DNA from 2 places in the Priestia sp. JSM ZJ58 genome. Region 1 is predicted to be linked to the other one. Evidence: a T-box and tRNA genes for the amino acid it is inferred to sense, from the RefSeq annotation. Region 1 holds a T-box; the other holds one or more tRNA genes.
The links. A T-box is a leader RNA that pairs with one kind of tRNA and senses whether it is charged. The one in region 1 lies ahead of trpS (tryptophan--tRNA ligase), so its partner is inferred to be a tRNA-Trp.

Region 1 (6,396 bases):
CGACCGAGTTAATCGTGCGATAAACGCCATAGGGGTTGAAGCAAGCGCGAGAGCTGGTAACACCGTGTGTGCCCAAGATTCCCAGCGTGCAACCGGAAAAATTTGTAGTTTCATAGCCAGAACGTATTGTAATACCGCTGCCATGATAAAACTTGGAACTGAGATTCCTAGAACTGCAATAACCATCGCCGTGTAATCTTGCCATTTATTATGTTTTAAAGCAGCAATAACACCTAGTACTACGCCAATAGCAATTGCTATTAAAATAGCTTCCATCCCTAGCATGAATGAAACAGGGAATCCGCCGTTAATCAAATCATTTACCGTTTGGCCTTTATATTTGAAAGATGGACCAAAATCCCACTTTAAAATTGATGTTAAGTAATCAAAGTACTGATGGTACCAAGGCTGATCTAAACCGTAATACTGATTTAGATTTTTTTGAATTTCAGGGGGAAGCTGCTTTTCTGATGTGAATGGACCTCCTGGAACAGCACGCATTAAGAAAAAGGTCGCTGTTACGATCAGCCATAATGATAGAAACATATAAATAAGTCGTTTTCCTATATATTTGAACACCCTGACACACCTCCATATTTTTACAAAATTCGCGCACAAGAAAGAAAAGTATATGGAGCACCAGGCCCCATATACCCTTTGTCATAATTGATGTTACTTACTCAAAATGAGCCCACTTAATCTGAATGTCTCCAAGACCAGACATCACAACATCTTTCAGCTGCTTGTCTTGTACCCAAGCATTTGTGTAGAAGTAGATTGGTGCCACTGGCATTTCATCCATGAAGATACCTTCTGCTTTTTTCAACATTGCCTGACGTTTTTTAGGATCTGTTTCTTTTTGAGAGTCAATTAATAACTTTTTATATTCTGGATTTTCCCAGTTTGTATCATTATTTCCGCCTTTTTTGTCACGGAATAACTCTAGGAAGTTGATTGGATCGTTAAAGTCTCCTAACCAGCCCATACGCCCAACTTGATAATCTCCTTGGTGTAACTTTTCAATGTAAACAGCCCACTCAGAGTTGTCTAACTGTACTTTAATACCAAGGTTTTTCTTCCACATATCTTGAACAGCTTGTGCAATTTTTGCATGTTTTTCATCCGTGTTGTATGACACCTTAATTGCTGGTAGTTCTGAAGCATCTTTAAGGCCCATTTCTTTCAAGCCTTTTTCTAAATATTCTTTTGCTTTTTTCACATCATTGTCTTTGAAGTAGCCTTTTTTGTTATCTTCAAACATTGTTGGTGGTACAGCCGCCATCGCTGGAACTGAACCGTCTTTTGTAATTTGTTCTGTAATACCTTTACGATCAATTGCATAAGCTAATGCTTTACGAATGTTCACATTGTCTAAAGGTTTTTGTTCTGTATTAAACTTGTACCAGTAAGTACCTGCAATCTCTTGAATGTTTAATGAACCGTCTTTCTTTAATTCAGGAAGTGCATCAGCTGGTAATTGACCGGTAGGCATACCCGCCCAGTCTAATTCACCGTTTTTGAACATTGAAAGTTCAGTGTTGTTATCATTGATCATGTACATTTCAACTTTTTTAAGTTTTACAGCATCTTTATCCCAATAGTTTTCATTAGGAACTAACTCAATTTTGTCGTTATGTTTCCAAGTTTTAAGCTTGAAAGGACCGTTTGACGTATAGTTTTCGCCTGCATTTGTGTACCATTTTTCATTTGATTCAGCAATTTTCGTATTCACTGGGAAGTACGTATAGAAAGCTGTTAATTCTAAGAAATATGGCGTTGGGTTTTCTAATGTTACCTCAAGCGTTTTATCATCTGTTGCTTTAACGGCAACATCATCTAATGAACCTTTTCCTTCATTAGCAGCCTGTGCATTTTTAACATAGTATAATTGATATGCATATTGAGATTCGTTTTTAGGATCTAACGCCCATTTCCATGCATATTCGAAATCTTTTGCTGTTACAGGGTCACCATTTGACCATTTTGCATCGTCGCGAATCGTAAACGTATATTTAGTTTGATCATCGCTGACCTTTACATCTTTCGCCATGGCATTTTCAGGTTTTCCATCTTTACCAATACGAGTTAAACCTTCAAATGTTTGTAATAATACGTTTGATGACGTTGAATCATTAGCTAAGCCTGGGTTCAGTGAGAAAGGCTCAGTTTTAATGTTTACGCGAAGCTCTTGCTCTTTTTTCTTGTCGCCGCCATCACTGCTAGCATTTTCACTGCCACCAGATTCTTTGTTAAATCCACATGCAGCTAAAAACAAGCTCATTACAAGCAGCAAACTGAAAAGAATTGACAACCTTTTCTTCATTGCGTGTTACCCCCTATTAAATTTTGTTTGTGTGGCAACCATATTTTTTTGATATGCACTAATTTCTTAATCCTCTTTCAATACAAAATAATCAGTTATTTTTTCGCGTAGTAGAGTGCTAAAGACCTCACTGCAAAATTATTCTTCTACCCTATGAAACTGTCATCAATTGTTTACATGCTGTAAATCCAATGTATGCGCTTAATATGTAGAAGACTCATTCATTACAAAATTCGCTAATTGAAACAAAACATTGGCTATTTTGTTTTTTCTGAAAAATTAAGAAATTGTAATACCTTTGTAAAAAATATGTTTGTTACGCCTATTATAAATATTTTAAAAATTTATTGCAATACTATTATTTAATGGTATTTTTTTGTCATGAGGGAAAAAACCTTATCTTATAAGGATTGTGCCTACTTGTCAGACGTCTAAAATCTTTTTTGTAGTATAGGTATTACAATAGTATTACAAAGGCATTAGAAATACTAAATAAAAGATTTTTACCAAATCCTCCACCAAATTTTCATTAAGAAATGCTTTAATTAAAAGGTTCTTGTCTTTTTTTGCCGAAGAAAAATTCCAGTAAATTGTCTTATAAACCTTTTTAGCGATAAGATGTTTAAATTCCTGCTTTTTCGCGTTATAATAATGAATAACTATATAATTAAAGCTGTGAAAAAGAGTAGTATGCAGAATTTTCATTTTTAGAGAGTTTGTGGCTGGTGAGAACAAACATTGAAACCTGCAGAATGGACTTTGGAGCTTTCAAGTGCAAAGCTTGAACGTTGATCTCAACGTTACATGAATAAAGATAGTTCACAATAATGTGTGCTAATTAGGGTGGCAACGCGGTCCATTCGCCCCTAGCTTATGCTAGGAGCGGATGGGCCTTTTTATGTTGTATACGTAAACTAGCATCATATATGTGCAGATGAAAGGAAGATTTGATGAAAACAATTTTTTCAGGTATTCAACCAAGCGGTACAATCACTTTAGGCAACTACATTGGAGCGATGAAGCAATTTGTTGAACTTCAACATGACTATAACTGTCATTTTTGTATTGTAGATCAGCATGCAATTACAGCGCCTCAAGACCGTTTAGCACTTCGTAAAAACATTCGCAGCCTTGCTGCTCTGTATGTAGCAGTAGGAATTGATCCAGCAAAATCAACTTTATTTATTCAATCAGAAGTGCCCGCCCACACGGAAGCAGGATGGATGTTACAGTGCGTAGCGTATATCGGTGAACTTGAGCGTATGACTCAGTTTAAAGATAAGTCCGCTGGAAAAGAAGCAGTATCAGCAGGATTATTAACTTATCCTCCACTAATGGCAGCTGATATTCTTTTATACAACACCGATTTGGTGCCAGTTGGTGAAGATCAAAAGCAGCATTTAGAATTAACGCGTGACTTAGCTGAGCGCTTTAACAAAAAATACAATGATATCTTCACTATTCCTGAAGTACGTATTCCAAAAGTGGGCGCACGCGTCATGTCTCTTCAAGATCCTACGAAAAAAATGAGCAAGTCCGATCCAAACCAAAAAGCTTTTATTACGCTCTTGGATGACGCTAAAACGATTGAAAAGAAAATCAAAAGTGCCGTAACGGATTCAGAAGGTATTGTTCGCTACGATAAAGAAAATAAGCCAGGTATTTCAAACTTATTAAGCATTTATTCAATCCTAGCAAATAAATCAATCGAAGACATTGAAGCAATGTACGAAGGCAAAGGTTATGGTGACTTTAAAGCTGACACAGCTAAAGTAGTAGCTGAAGCACTTGCTCCAATTCAAGAAAGATATTATGAATTAGTTGATTCTAGCGAGTTAGATGATATTTTAGATCAAGGTGCCGATAAAGCAAATGCAACGGCTAATAAAATGCTTCGCAAAATGCGAAACGCAATGGGAATTGGCCGTAAACGTTAAAAAAAAACGACTGCTATGCAGTCGTTTTTTTAATTCACTTTTGGCTCTTGTTCAATTTCCCAAAGTTTTTCAAAGAAAGGTTGTCCTTTTACTAAGCGCTCGCATAATAATTTATGTTTCGGTGACCACCCTGACTTCGTTTCATCGTATAGCTGATTCCATACGTCTTGAAACGGCATCTCTTGAATGTCTTCGTATTTCGTTGGATTCCACTCTGTGTACCAGTAGCGGATTTGAGCTGTATTTTTTGTTGTATGTAGCTGATCAAGTGCCATAAATAACAGCTGTTTTAGCTGACGTTCTTTACGTGTTAGCCCTCTCATCGTTTCAGGAGACGGCGAAAGAATATGATGCTCTTTTTTAGTTAGCTCGTCTTCACTGAACTTATATTCTAGCTCTTCTTGATCCGCAATCATCTCATAAACTAACTGTTCTTGTCTTGGAATTAAGCGGCTTTTTCGAATTGGGATATGATAGCCCATCGTATCAATTGCTAAAATATTCGTTCCATCTGTAACAATAAAACAATATTCAACCTGCGTGCGCTCATGATTTTTCCGAATGTATGCTTTCTGATAGACATCTTGTAGTAGTTGTTGAGGTAGCTCGGAAAGATCATTTTCAATGTAATGAAATAAAAGCGGATTTACTTTTAATAACGGTGCTTGATCGAGCAGTTCTACACAATCGTCTTTTCTCCACTCATGGAAATGACACACATTATAACCGTTTTCTTCGCCTTCAAACCAATTAACCCATACATCATGAAGATATAGCATAATTTACCCCTCACTTACTATCTGTTTGTTATCCATCAGTATAGGCAGAGAAAGGAATTTTTATTCCAAATGATGTTATTTTTCTAAAAATTAATTGTAAAATACCTTCGTTTTTGGTTATTATGCAAATGCACTTATTTCGAAGCTCAGACATAACGCCAGTGCTAATGATTGCTACAGGCTTCATGAACTATATCCACCCCTATAAGCAGAAAAAATCCGAGTTTCTTCTATAGTAATAGGTTTGTCAGGAGGTCTGACAAACCTAAAAAAATCTATCACACTTTTGTGATAGATTTTTAACGAAGAGATTTTGGATTTAAAGCATCTTTTAATCCTTCACCAATGAAGTTGATAGCCAGGATCGTAAATGTAATAGCTAAACCTGGCGGAACCCACATCCAAGGCTTATTCTGCAGCACATCTGATTCCCTTGCTTCTGTCAGCATATTCCCCCAGCTCGGCGTATCAGCCGGCACGCCAAAACCGATAAAGCTAATCGCTGACTCAAACACGATAAGGATGGCCATCTGCAAACTGGCTTGAACCACAATCGTTGAAAACACATTTGGCAGCAAATGTTTGAAGATGATTTTAAACGGGCTGCACCCAATGGAAACAGCTGAAAGCACATATTCATTTTCTTTTTCAGCCAAGACTTTGCTTCGCACCAGCCGGGCCGTACTTCCCCAGCTTAGGAAGCTAACAACTAGGATGAGCGTCCAAACGCCTGAGATTTTTCCAATTAGAATTGTATTTAACACTACAACAAAAACAATGAGCGGAAAGTTTAAGACAAAGTCTGTAAAACGCATTAAGAATTGGTCCACTTTGCCTCCGTAATAACCCGCAATCGAACCAATAAGAGTTCCGATTAAAATAACGAGTGTTGTACAAGCAACTCCAATCAGTAACGAAGTTCTTCCTCCATACAATGTACGTGCAAATACGTCTCGACCATTTGTATCCGTTCCAAACCAATGCTCACTGGAAGGCGCTGCATTCATCGCCATATAGTCGATACGTGTAATATCTGCTTTTGTAAGCAGCGGTGCAAAAATGGCAAGAAGCGTAATCACAATCATGAAAGCTAAACTTATCATGGCTAGTTTATTTTTTACAAACTTCTTTCGCGCAATCGCCCATGGAGAAAGGTTTTTAGGAGCTTTCATATTCACTTCTGGCTGTACATCTTTTTTCGTTACAATTTCCATACTTTCTCCTCCTAATCCAAACGAATACGCGGATCTGCTACGCCGTATAACAAATCAGCAACCAGATTCCCAACCAATGTTAAAATTGAAAACAGCATTGTAAGCGACATCATAACTGAGTAGTCACGAGTTGCTACAGAGTC
Region 2 (6,396 bases), 1.6 Mb from region 1:
GCGAAATTGCGCAGCCGAAATATTGATTTCATTAAGCAAAATGAGCACATCCTTTTGCCATATACACGAATTAAGTGATCCAACGGAATAATAAGTGACTTAAAGGCTGAAACATTGCTTCTACCCAATCAGAAGGGTTCGGTAGAGGCAGCCGAAAGATTTTTGCAAGAGCGATCATGATACTGATTGTCATGAATACAATAAAAATTTTCCGTTCTTTTTTATGAGAGTGTTGAGGTAATCTTTTTATTTCCATCCATATAATCCCTGCACAAATGATCAAAAAGGAAAGAAACAAGTGCATGCAGTCAACCCCAATATATTTTGACGTTCAAATAGGCTATTCGTATGATGTCCGCTAAAGAAAGTGATTATACATTTATGTAAAATATAGAAAGTATTTCAAGGGATAAAAGATATCATTGGACGCTCTTAAATAATAAAGGAATTTGTTATGCGGAATATTTACGCAGCTTCAACCTATCGAAACGTCGTATGAATAAGTGGAAAAATGCCACACTATAGAGTGAACAAATGGAAAGGAGCACTATGATGAAAAAATTCCCATATAACAAAGATAAACAACAATCATTTCAAGCAGCACAGCAGGGGCATAAAGAAGCAGTAGATGCATATGAACAGGCAAATGAAGCTAAAAATGATGCATCGTATGGACATGAAGCGAAGCAAGCGATAGGTGAAGTGAACGAAGCCTCTCAGCAAATCGAAAATGCGCTTGAAAATGCTTCTGAAACACAGCGTCAGCGTTTAACTGAGTTTCAGCAAGACATAAAAGATATGGAAAACGACCTTAATCAATAAAAGAGTAGCTGTTTTACTTAGACTTACAGCAGGTTCACAATAGAGTATAAATTGCAAAAGCAGAAGATAATGAACTTCTGCTTTTTTTTATTGGCAGAGTGAATGTAGGTTTCGTGTATATAATGGCTTTTAGCAGTTGTTTGGAGGGCAAGGCGAAGGCTCCTATAGGGAAAACAGAATAGGTGAGACCCTGCAGGAGCGGAAGCGAAGGCTTGCACGGAAATCAACAGTAGTGTAACAAATAATCCATCGTTCCATTCTTATTTTAAAAGGTATAGAAGTTAAAAAAGTAAGAATCCTAATAAAAACAGAACGATAAGAATGGAAAGGGATTGTGACAGGAAACATGCTAATAAATATACTAATAATGATTGTCGTATTGTACTTCATATATGTATTCGTAACTGCAGTGGTACTGTTTTATGTCCCTTTGCACAAGGGAAAAGACTTAAAAGTAATGAATACTGAGAATTTTTACGGAAAGAAAGAATCCACAGACCGTGTTATGCTTTTGGAAAACGGTTATTTTTCAGGGCTTGTTCGGATGCAGATGATTCAAGAAGCGAGGCATACAATCGATATTGCGTACTTTTCCATCGGCAAAGGTCGTTCGTCGGATTTACTTATGGGTGCTTTATTCGAAGCTGCGGACCGAGGTATACGTATTCGAGTGCTGTTAGACGGGATCTCTCATGGGCTAAAAGGCAAGAGAAAAAATGTTCTTTATGCTCTAGCTTTCCACAATAATATTGAATTAAAGTACTATGAGCCCTTTACTATTCTTAAACCTTGGACATGGCATAACCGTCTTCACGATAAAATAATAGTAGTCGATGGCCAATTAGGTATTAGTGGAGGACGAAATATCGGAGATAAATACTTGGCCAGTCAACCGGATAAAAATTTTGTCTATGACCGTGATGTGCTGATTTATAATACAAAGCAAGAAAGTAATAGTGTCATTCTCTCAATGGAGAAGTATGTAGAGAAATTATGGAACCACCCGTATACGCGCAAAGCTTTTCCAAAGCTCAAGAAAACTAAACAATTTCGTGGCCTTTCAGGAAAGAAATTGTTAATAGATCAATACGAAGAGGCCAAAAAAGCAAACGAACCCTTTGTCCATCCTTATATTGTATGGAGAGAATCAACGATGCCTACAAGAAAGGTTTCTTTTATTGCAAATCCTATTCAAAGAATGAATAAAAGCCCTTTTATATGGAAAACGTTTATTAAGCTTTCTGAGCAAGCTGAAAAATCCATTGTCGTTCAAAGTCCTTATATTGTACCAACAAAAGAGATGGAACAGTATATAGATAAGTCAGTAAAATCTAAAGTGCAAAGAATTATTTTAACGAATTCTATTACGTCCACTCCGAATGCTATGGCTTTTTCTGCATACTTAGGAGTGAAAAACCGCGTCATAAAAGCGGCTTCAAAGCTTTATGAATATCAACAGCCTTATTCCATTCACGGGAAATCCGTTGTTTACGACCAGCGTTTGAGCGCAGTTGGTTCTTTTAACTTAGATTCACGTTCTGTATTTTTAAATACTGAATCTATGGTTATGATAGATAGTGAAGAATTTGCAGCCGAGCTAACAGGGGCTATTGAAACTAAAATTTCTCACAGTACGCTTGTGGGAAATGAGGGGGAACCTGTGGGTTTTAATACGGATTCTCAAAAAAACGTGCCTCCTGTAAAATCTGCACTCCTCCATATTCTTTCAGTCTTCACGCGATTTTGGAGACATTTTGTATAGTTCTGCACTTTTCCTGAAAAAGTGCTTTTGCAGAAAGCTTATAAAAATAAATGGTAGAGGATAAAAGGTGCTGCAACTGGTGGTGGGAAGTGTGAAAAGCTGTGATATGCCTCACAGTTTTTTTGAAGTCGCCAGTACTAGTCATGATTCATAAAAAGACCTATTGACGAAATTCCATATATGTTTTATTATAATATAGCGTCGTCAATAAACGAGGTTCTTTTGAAGAAATCATTTCTAGGGGCATAGTTTAAAGGTAGAACTACGGTCTCCAAAACCGTCAGTGTGGGTTCGATTCCTACTGCCCCTGCCATTTTGGAGTTATTTTTCAATTCACACGCGGGTGTGGCGGAATTGGCAGACGCGCTAGACTTAGGATCTAGTGTCTTATGACGTGGGGGTTCAAGTCCCTTCACCCGCATCTTTACTTTTATATATTGCGCGGAAGTAGTTCAGTGGTAGAACACCACCTTGCCAAGGTGGGGGTCGCGAGTTCGAACCTCGTCTTCCGCTTCTTTTCAAAAGCAGTTTGCATGTGCAAACTGCTTTTTTTGTTGTAGAAATAAAGATTTTTACTATGCTGTTTTTAATTAGAAATAGTTTATTCAATCAGTGCTGCTTATACGTATTGCTTTCATGAATATACACATATTATTGGGGTTACATTAAAAGCTAATGAACGATACGTGAAGACGTCTAATATGGTTTTTAAGATAGGGGAGAGTCCTATGGAATCTAGTTGGTTTTCAATTATACCGTTTTTAATTGTTATTCCAATAGCTATTTTCACCAAACAAGTGCTGCCAGGGTTGTTTTTAGGCTTATTAGTAGGCGCTTATTTGATTGATCATTCGATTGTCGGAGGTGTTGAAAAGTTACTTCACTACGTTGTACAAGCTCTTAGAAATAAAAGTAATATAGAAATCGTTGTCTTTTTATACGCGTTTTCAGGGCTTATCGGAATGATTAAGATGGCTGGAGGAGTTAAAGGTTTTGTGGAAACAGCTGCAGAAAGAATTGATACAAGAAAAAAAGCTCTTATTTTAACCTATGTTTCAACCATTGGAACATTCAGTGCTCCCACCTTTCGTTTTGTGACGATCGCGCCCATTATGAGAGCGCTGCTGAAAAAAGTGAAAATGACGACAGCAGAGCTAGGGTTTGTTATTGAAACAACTGCTACTCCTGTTATCGTCTTAATTCCCGTGGCAACGGCATTTGTGGGATATATGGTCTCAATCATTCAAATGGCAATTGATCATCAAGGCATAAAACAAGACGCTTATTCTTTGTTTATTCAAAGCATTCCTTATAATTTCTTTTCGATTGTGATTATTTTAGTAGGGATTTATTTCAGCTTTTTTCATCATTCAACGTCTACGGCTCCTATGAAGCTCGAGGAAGAAGACGAAAAAGATTGGCATGATTGTCATCCTTGCGTATCGAAGGATTTGCCTTCTAAGCCTTGGAATTTGTTAGTACCTTTACTTGTTGTGATTTCACTTACCTTACTTTTAACATGGTGGAGTGGACATCGTAAGAGTCACACCTTTTTTGAAGCATTTATTAAAGCAGACGTGTTAGAAGCGATGGTAGTAGCTTTAATTATGACTACGTTAATTACCCTCATTTTTTTCTTGTTTCAGCGCTTTACATTACAGAATTTGCTTAATGGTTTTATCACAGGAGGCAATGACTTGATGTCCGTTATTTTGTTGTTATCGGTAGTATGGGGATTATCCGCTGTGACAGAAGACTTAGGTTTTTCAAATTTCGTGACGGCACATTCTAAGTGGATTCCTCAAATGTTTGTCACTCCGTTCATGTTTATCTTTGGAGCCGCTATTTCTTACTTTATCGGATCTGCTTGGGGAACGTGGGGGATTTTAATGCCGCTTGGCGTATCGCTTGCAAGTTCTGCAGATCTTTCTTTGCCGTTAATTATCGGTGCGGTGTTTGCGAGCGGTTCCTTTGGAGCGTTTTCTTCACCTTTAAGCGATGATACGAATACCATCGCCAAAATATTAGATTTATCTGTTATTGAATATGCCAAATATAAATTAAAGCCAGCTTTAATTGCAGCGGGAATAACAGTTGCTTTCTATCTTGTTGTATCTTTCTTATTTTGAATGAGAAAAATAGCCGTCTAGTATCAATTTTTCATTTTTTTAATTTAAAGTATGCATACAGTCCTAATGACAGGCACACTAGGATGATACAAGTAAGCGGAAATAAGATGGTATTAACAAAATGATCATAAAACCATATATACACGCACATCACCTCAATAATTTTAACGCCATTTTTTTATTTAGTAGAGATACACTATCTGTGCTGCTTCTTCCTATTCTTCAAAAAGGCGATAATCAGAAGCAGTAGGGGTACGATAGAAAATAGCGGCATATGCAAAAGAAATCTCGCTACGTGTAGTCCTTCATAAAGGTGTTCTTGAAAATTACTAGCGATTGTAATCGACAAAAATAACACAATGATGCCTAAAGGATACGCTAGACGTGAAGGAGATTTAATTTTAAATAAAGTAGCTGTACCTATTATAGAAGCATAAAACAAGATGCTAACTTTGAAATAAATCCCAATCACCATAGCGAACATAAAAAATACATCTAGACGCTCTAAAAAATCAGCTACTTGGATCGTTTGGACAGTACTAAGAAGAGGGAACTGTGATCTTGTCGTCAGATCAACTCCAAGCACGCTAATGTTAATGATCATCGTAATAATTAGATTAATTCCGCTTAATCCCGTTGCGCATAGCATGGTGACACTCGCTTTTTTGGGATTGCTCAAATAAGGAAGAAGCATGGTAAATACAATAGCCTCTGTGAAAGGAAAATACAGCGTTTCGGTTAAAGCAATTTTTGCAACAGGGAGCACTCCTTCTTTTAATACCGGCTGTAAGTTCTTAAAATCAATTAATCCTGAGCTAATAATTAAAATGAAGCCTGCAACAGCCAGAAAATACATAAAAATAAACAGAAGCTCTCCTGACCTCGCTATCGCTTCAATTCCTTTTCGTGTTATATAGATAATGACCAGCATTAATAAAGCATTAGCAATAAATAAAGGCGTATCGGGATAAGCAAAAGTAAGAAGCATTTCTCCGAAATCTCTTAGAACTCGTGATGCATCGTATAAAAAATAAACAATATATACGAATGCAAGAAGCGTTCCCAGTACCTTACCTAAAATTTTCTGCATATACTCTGTAGGCAGGAGGTCCGGATAGTAGGAATAGAGCTTATGATAGACTAAGAAGAAAAAAAAGCTGAACAGCATTCCAATTAAAATAGCTAGCCATGCATCTTGCTTCGCTCTCATTGCAAGAGGAACTAATAAAGCGCTCCCCAGTTCGAATAATACCATGAGAATGAATAATTGAGTGGCGCTGATTTTTGCTTTTTCCATATAGCCAGAACCTCCTTACCTCATTGTTGTTTTTCTTTTACGCTAGAGAGAAACGATTTATTGCGCAGACCCGTTCGGCGAATGTAAGCTTCTACTGTAACGTCTACATCTAATTTTGGAAAATAAACGTCATCCCATTCTGATTTGAATTTTTCCCACTGATTGGGGCGCGTGCGTTCCAGTGCTTCTCCAAACCCAAAGATGTCAACTTTGTCTGTCTGAGCTTGTTTAATAGCTGTTTGTAATTCTTTTTTTATTTCTTTACCTGCAGCTTTTTCCATTTTTTTGATTACGGCAGGTTGACGTGTATCAACAGGGACCTCCACTTCTCCAAGATCGCCTTCTACGCGAGTGTGAACGGACACGTAAGGTTTTCCTTTTTTCAT

Region 2: it has a tRNA-Trp gene. The T-box ahead of trpS (tryptophan--tRNA ligase) is inferred to sense a tRNA for this amino acid. The anticodon was not compared.

What each region holds. Positions count from the first base shown of each region.
Region 1 covers NZ_JBISEM010000001.1:4,061,272-4,067,667, forward strand. Annotated here, with positions in the region: gene ACH6EI_RS20940 (ABC transporter permease) at 1-579, opposite strand, end outside; gene ACH6EI_RS20945 (peptide ABC transporter substrate-binding protein) at 677-2,323, opposite strand; T-box leader at 2,990-3,194, shown strand; gene trpS (tryptophan--tRNA ligase) at 3,271-4,260, shown strand; gene ACH6EI_RS20955 (YjbA family protein) at 4,290-5,039, opposite strand; gene ACH6EI_RS20960 (hypothetical protein) at 5,068-5,226, opposite strand; gene opp4C (oligopeptide ABC transporter permease) at 5,339-6,253, opposite strand; gene opp4B (oligopeptide ABC transporter permease) at 6,265-6,396, opposite strand, start outside.
Region 2 covers NZ_JBISEM010000001.1:2,509,831-2,516,226, reverse strand. Annotated here, with positions in the region: gene ACH6EI_RS13325 (GerAB/ArcD/ProY family transporter) at 1-48, opposite strand, end outside; gene ACH6EI_RS13320 (hypothetical protein) at 71-256, opposite strand; gene ACH6EI_RS13315 (hypothetical protein) at 553-822, shown strand; gene ACH6EI_RS13310 (phospholipase D-like domain-containing protein) at 1,190-2,584, shown strand; tRNA gene ACH6EI_RS13305 (tRNA-Trp) at 2,824-2,897, shown strand; tRNA gene ACH6EI_RS13300 (tRNA-Leu) at 2,924-3,005, shown strand; tRNA gene ACH6EI_RS13295 (tRNA-Gly) at 3,026-3,097, shown strand; gene ACH6EI_RS13290 (Na+/H+ antiporter NhaC family protein) at 3,313-4,713, shown strand; gene ACH6EI_RS13285 (GerAB/ArcD/ProY family transporter) at 4,910-6,010, opposite strand; gene ACH6EI_RS13280 (Ger(x)C family spore germination protein) at 6,031-6,396, opposite strand, start outside.